2 regions of the Lichenihabitans sp. Uapishka_5 genome follow, and region 2 is predicted to be linked to the other one. Evidence: predicted binding sites of a transcription regulator. Region 2 holds the regulator's gene; the other holds the start of a gene.
The links. The regulator HrcA, encoded in region 2, represses chaperone genes, less so after heat shock. The targets are predictions, from matches to a motif close to GTTAGCACTCNCNNNNNGNGAGTGCTAAC.

Region 1: groES (co-chaperone GroES) is a predicted target of HrcA. The motif match lies at 1,420-1,448, and genes of this name have one in related genera.

The regions. Positions count from the first base shown of each region.
Region 1 is NZ_JARPVX010000006.1:109,597-113,004, forward strand. Features, by position in the region: gene groL (chaperonin GroEL) at 1-1,008, opposite strand, end outside; gene groES (co-chaperone GroES) at 1,053-1,340, opposite strand; gene P7D22_RS04525 (SDR family NAD(P)-dependent oxidoreductase) at 1,616-2,377, shown strand; gene P7D22_RS04530 (extracellular solute-binding protein) at 2,597-3,408, shown strand, end outside.
Region 2 is NZ_JARPVX010000098.1:3,465-6,872, forward strand. Features, by position in the region: gene P7D22_RS20275 (putative bifunctional diguanylate cyclase/phosphodiesterase) at 1-972, shown strand, start outside; gene P7D22_RS20280 (HAD family hydrolase) at 1,045-1,704, shown strand; gene hrcA (heat-inducible transcriptional repressor HrcA) at 1,744-2,832, shown strand; gene P7D22_RS20290 (SCO family protein) at 2,897-3,408, shown strand, end outside.

The sequences.
Region 1 (3,408 bases), on a different contig from region 2:
GAAACCGTCGATGATCGTGGTGTTCTCCTTGTCGATGCGGATGCGCTTGGCGCGGCCGAGCATCTGAAGGGTCACGGACTCGAGCTTGATGCCGAGTTCCTCGGAGATCATCTGACCCTGGGTCAGGATCGCGATGTCCTCGAGCATGGCCTTGCGGCGATCGCCGAAGCCCGGAGCCTTGACGGCCGCGACCTTGAGGCCACCACGCAGCTTGTTGACCACGAGCGTGGCGAGAGCCTCACCCTCGATGTCCTCGGCGACGATCACCAGCGGCTTGCCGGTCTGCACCACGGCCTCGAGCACCGGCAGCATCGCCTGCAGCGACGACAGCTTCTTCTCGTGGATGAGGATGTAGGGCTCGTCGAGCTCCGCGATCATCTTCTCGGCATTGGTGATGAAGTAGGGCGACAGGTAACCGCGGTCGAACTGCATGCCCTCGACGACGTCGAGTTCGGTCTCGGCGGTCTTGGCTTCTTCAACCGTGATGACGCCTTCGTTGCCGACCTTCTGCATCGCCTTGGCGATCATCTCGCCGATCGACTTGTCGCCGTTCGACGAAATCGTACCGACCTGGGCCACTTCGTCGGACGAGTTGATCTTCTTGGCGCGGGACTTGATGTCCTCGAGGGCTGCCACGACCGCCATGTCGACGCCGCGCTTCAGATCCATCGGGTTCATGCCGGCGGCCACGTATTTGGCGCCTTCACGGACTATGGCCTGGGCCAGCACGGTCGCCGTGGTGGTGCCGTCGCCGGCCTTGTCGTTGGTCTTCGAGGCCACTTCGCGCACCATCTGGGCGCCCATGTTCTCGAACTTGTCTTCGAGCTCGATTTCCTTGGCGACCGTCACACCGTCCTTGGTGATGCGGGGCGCGCCGAAGGACTTGTCGATCACGACGTTGCGACCCTTCGGGCCGAGCGTCACCTTGACCGCGTCGGCCAGGATGTCGACGCCGCGCAGCATGCGGGCGCGGGCGTCAGAGGAAAAACGTACGTCTTTCGCTGCCATGGGGATTGTCTCCTAAACGGAAGTTTCGGGGGTGGGCGGGGCTGTTAGCCGACGACGCCCATGATGTCGCTCTCCTTCATGATGAGGAGATCCTGGCCGTCGATCTTGACCTCGGTGCCCGACCACTTGCCGAACAGCACCTTGTCGCCAGCCTTGACGTCGAGCGCGTTGAGCTTGCCCTGCTCGTCACGGGCGCCCGGGCCCACGGCGACGATCTCGCCTTCCTGGGGCTTTTCCTTCGCGGTGTCCGGGATGATGATGCCGCCCTTGGTCTTCTCTTCGCCTTCGAGACGCTTCACGACCACGCGATCGTGGAGGGGACGGAAATTCATGGGTCGCCTTCCTGTTTCAAACCCGGCACCTGTGCGATAGAACACGGCGCACACGGGCGTCAGCCTCTGGGAGGCCAGTCTTAGCACTCATCGATCGAGAGTGCTAACCGGCAGGGTTGAGGTAGGCGGATGCCTTCTCCTTGTCAAGGCAAAGGGCCATTCGCCTGGGGATGGCCGCGCCTGCGGATCTGCCTGTCCCCTCAGGCTCAGCTGTCTCGAAAAGGCTTTAGCGTCGCCGTGTGAAGCCTCAACAACATTTCCGGGAAGGAACCCCCATGTCATTTGCCATCTACCCAAGCCTCAAGGATGTGGTCGTCACTGTAACCGGAGGCGCCTCGGGCATCGGCGCCGAGATCGTGCGGGCTTTTGCGGCGCAAGGCTCTCGCGTCGGCTTCGTCGACCTCGACGTCACGACCGGGCAGGCCCTGGCCGAAGACCTGAGCCAAAAGGGCGCCACGGTGGCGTTCGAAGCCTGCGACCTGCGGGACATCGCGGCCCTGCGGCAGGCCTTTGCGGGTTTGAAGGCGACGCTCGGCCCGGCCGGGGTGCTGGTCAACAACGCGGCGCGCGACGATCGGCACGGCTGGGAAACGGTCGAGCCCGAATATTACGACGAGCGCATCGCCACCAACTTGCGCCACATGTTCTTCGCCACCCAGGCGGTGGCGCCCGACATGATCGCGGCCCGCAAAGGCTCGATCATCAACATGGGCTCGAATTCCTGGTGGGAAGCGGGTGGCGGCATGCCGGTCTACACGTCGGCCAAGGCGGCCGTGCATGGCATGACGCGGTCGTTCGCACGGGACCTCGGGCCGCATCGCATCCGCGTCAACACAGTGGTGCCGGGCTGGGTGATGACCGAACGGCAGAAGACGCTGTGGGCCAACCCGGAGGCGCTGGAGCGGCAGAAGGTGCGGCAGTGCCTGCCCGAACTGATCGAGCCCGTCTACCTGGCCCGCATGGTGTTGTTCCTCGCATCCGACGATGCCGCCATGTGTACGGCCAACAACTACATGGTGGAGGCCGGCTCGATCTGATCCGGGCCCGACCGAATGCGACGCCATCCGGCGTCGTATTGCCGGAAGCCTTGGGGCTGCCATTCTAAACTTTAGAACGATTATCAATTGCTGTGATAGACTTGCCGAGTTCTGCCTGACCACTTAAGCCGACCGGGCCATGGCTCCCGGATGACCTTTCGCGGTCCGGTCGGCGTGGCCCCACGGTGGCCGTTCGGCCTGCTTCATCCAGGATGTCTCATGTTCCGAGCTTCGACGCTGCGCCTGCCGATCGCCGCATGCTGTCTCACGATCGCGCTCGGCGGGCCCGCCTCGCAGGCCGCCGAAGTTGGCGCGTTGACGGTTTATAATGGCCAGGACGAAGGACCCGTGGAGGCCGCCATCGCGGCCTACGAGAAGAAAACGGGCGTCAAGGTGGCGATGCGCAAGGCCGGCAGCCCTGCCTTCGCGAACCAGATCGCCCAGGAAGGCGCCCATTCGCCGGCCGACATCTTTTATGCCGAATATACGTCGCCGCTCGCCGTGCTGAAGAACAAGGACCTGCTCGGTTCCGTGGCGGCCCCGACCCTGGCCGAGGTGCCGGCGCGCTTCAACGACCATGACGGCACCTGGATCGGCGTCACGGCGCGCAGCCAGGTGCTGGTGTACCACGCCGGAACCGTGCAGGAGGCGGTACTGCCGTCGTCCGTGCTCGACTTGGCCAAGCCGGAATGGAAGGATCGCATCGCCTTCAACCCGAAGAGCGCCGCCTTCCTGGAGCAGCTCACGGCCATCGCCAAGGTGGAAGGGCACGCCAAGGCCAAGACGTGGCTCGAGGCCCTGAAGGCCAATGCCAAGGCCTATCCGAGCAACACCGCGATGATCATGGCGGTCGAGCGCGGTGAGGTTCCGGTGGCGATCGTCGGCGACAATTATTGGTTCGCGGTCGCCAAAGAAAAGGGCGGCACCGACAAGATGGCGTCTCGCATCCACTATATCGGCCACGGTGACCCGGGCGCGCAGATCACCGTGTCGGGCGCCGCCATGTTGAAAGCGGCGCCACATCCCGAGGA
Region 2 (3,408 bases):
CTTGGAACCGCGCACGCCTTGAAGGACGGGCGCCGGATCGCGGTGACGCTCAGCGCCGGCGCCGCCTGGTTGACCACTGCGGCCACGGATGTGGACGAGGCGATGCGCCATGCCGAGATCGCGCTGCGGCAGGCCAAGTCCGACGGGGGCGACCGCGTCCGGATCTTTGACGATGCCATGGAGGCTGGCGCCCGCGCGCGGGTTCGGCTCGAGGCCGATCTGCGCCGCGCCATCGAGGCCGATGAGATCGTGCCGTTTTTCCAGCCGCTCGTGGAGCTGGGAAGCGGGCGGGTGATCGGCGCCGAGGCCCTGGCCCGCTGGCACCATGCCGCGCACGGCTGGGTGTCGCCGGCGGAGTTCATCCCGCTCACCGAATCGCTCGGGCTGATCGATGCGCTCACGGAGCGGCTGCTGCGGCGCGCCTGCTTGTCGGCCCTGGCCTGGCCGGAGCCCCTGACCGTCGCCTTCAACGTGTCGCCGCTGCAGTTGCGCGACGAAGCGTTGCCGGCGCTGATCCGGCGCATCCTGGCCGATACGGGGTTCCCGGCGCATCGCCTGGAGCTCGAGGTCACCGAAGGCGCCTTCGTCAGCGACCTCGATCTGGCGCGCCGCCTGCTCGAGGATCTGCGCTGCGACGGCATCAAGCTCGCGCTCGACGATTTCGGCACCGGTTATTCGAGCTTGAAGCACCTGCGATGCCTGCCGTTCGACACCCTGAAGATCGATGCGAGCTTCGTGCGCGGCATGGTGGACGACGATGAAAGCCGCAAGATCGTCGCCGCCGTGGTGGGGCTCGGCCACAGCCTCGGGCTTTCCACGGTGGCGGAAGGGGTTGAGACCGCGCGCGTCGCCGAACTGCTGCGCGAGCTCGGCTGCGATATCGGCCAGGGCTGGCTGTTCGGCCGCCCGGTGCCGACCGCGGACTTTCCCTTTGCGACGCCGGCACCCCTGCGGCGAAGCCTCGTGGCCTGACGGCGTCCCGCCTGTTCTGGCCAGCCGGGCCGGAAAGCCTATCTTGTTCGGCACGGGACCGGGCGAGCCAGCATGCCGAATGACCTCCTGATCTTCGATTGCGACGGCGTGCTGGTCGACAGCGAGCCCCTGGCGCTCCAGGCCCTCCACACGGTGCTGAACGAAGCCGGCGTGCCGGCCACCGTCGATCTGGTGATGAGCTGCTTCGGCATGAAGCAGGCGGACGCGTTGCGGCGCATCGGCGCGGCGACCGGTCATCCTGTGCCGCCCGACGTGCCGGAGCGGCTTTGGCCCGTCACCCGGCAATTGTTCGAGGCTGGACTCGAAGCCATGCCGGGCGTGGTCGACGCGCTCCGCAGCCTGCCGCCGGACCTGCGGCGCTGCGTCGCTTCCTCGTCGCAGCCCGAGCGCATCCGCGTCAGCCTGGCCTTGACCGGCCTCGCGCCCTGGTTCGAGCCGCATCTGTTCTCGTCCAGCGCCGTTCTGCACGGCAAGCCGGCGCCGGACCTGTTTCTGCTGGCCGCAGCCCGCATGGGGGTTATGCCGTGCCGCTGCGCCGTCATCGAGGATTCCGTGTTCGGCATCGAGGCTGCCCGCGCGGCCGGCATGACGGCCTTCGGATTTACGGGCGGCGGTCACGTCGGCCCGGGCCATGCGGCGGTGCTGCAAGCCGCCGGGGCGGTCGCGGTCGCGGCCGACTGGGCCGAGGCGGCCCGGCTTCTTGCCGCTTGAATCCGTGTTCGTGCCGACGCAAGCTCTCGGCCCATGCCCATGTCCCTCCCCACGCGCGCCGATCTTGCCGCCACGACGGCGCTGGCCTCGCTCAGCGAGCGATCGCGCGAGATCTTCCGGCGCATCGTCGACAGCTACCTGACCACGGGCGAGCCCGTCGGCAGCCGCAACCTGTCTCGCCTGCTGCCCACGAGCTTGTCGCCGGCCTCGGTGCGCAACGTCATGCAGGAGCTCGAGGGCCTCGGGCTGATCTACGCGCCCCATACCAGCGCCGGACGCCTGCCCACCCACCTGGGGCTGCGGTTCTTCGTCGATGCCTTGCTCGAATGGGGCGACCTCGGCGACCATGACCGGCAGCGTATCGACGCCGAGGTTCAGGCGGCCTCGTTCGGCCGCACCGTTGATGGCGTGCTGTCGGACGCCATGGGCCTCCTGTCGGGCCTGACGCGCGGCGCCGGCGTGGTGGTGACCGGCAAGGATAACCACCGCCTGAAGCAGATCGAGTTCGTGCGGCTCGACGGCACCCGGGCGCTCGCGGTGCTGGTGGCAGAGGACGGCTCGGTCGAGAACCGCGTCGTCGCGATCCCGCCCGGCCTGCCGGTGTCGGCCTTGATCGAGGCCGCCAATTACCTGAACGCCCGCATCCGGGGCCGGACCCTGCCCGAAGCCCGCCTCGAAATCGAGGCGGAGCGTCGGGCCGCCCAGGTCGAGCTCGACGAGTTGTCCCACCGGGTGGTCGATGCCGGCCTTGCCACCTGGGCGAGCCTCGAGACGGGCGACCGCCGGCTGATCGTCCGGGGCCAAGGCAACCTGCTCGAGGATCTCACGGCGCTCGAGGAGCTCGAGCGCATCCGGTTGTTGTTCGACGACCTCGAAACCAAGACCGAGGTGATCGAGCTGCTCGACCGCGCCGAAACCGGCGAGGGCGTCCGCATCTTCATCGGTGCCGAGAATAAGCTGTTTTCCTTGTCGGGCTCCGCCATGGTGGCGACGCCCTTCCGGGACGGCAATCAGAAGATCATCGGCATCCTGGGCATCATCGGACCGACGCGCCTCAACTATGCCCGAGTGGTGCCGATGGTGGACTACACGGCTCGTGTCATCTCCCAGGTGATCGGCCGGGTGTAGCGCCGCTCGGCCGCCTGCCGGTGGTGCGACGCTGCCGTTGTTCCAGCCCCGAGGCGACGCCCGCATGGACAAACGATCCGTTCTGAGGCTGGCCGGCATCGCCGCCGTGATCGGGCTCGTGCTGTCGGTCACGGCCCTGGTGATGGTCTTGCGCCAGGGCGACGCTGGCCGTGGCTCGACGGGCTTCGGCGGCCCGGCCGCGGTCGGCGGCGCCTTTGCGCTGACCGACCAGGACGGCCACCCGGCGACCGAAGCCCTGCTGCGGGGCGAGCCGACGCTGGTGTTCTTCGGCTACACCCATTGCCCCGATGTGTGCCCGACGACGCTGAGCGACCTCAGCGCCATGTTCCGGGTGCTTGGCCAAGACGCCAAGGCCCAGGCCCTGTTCATCACGGTGGACCCGTGGCGCGACACGCCGGCGGTGCTCAAGGATTACCTGTCGAACTTCGATCCGCGCATCCGGGCCCTGACGGGATCGCCCGACGCCGTGGCGGCGGTCGAGCGTGCCTACAAGGTCTACGTCAAGAAGGTGCCGACCGCCGGGGGCGACTACGCCATGGATCATACGGCCCTGGT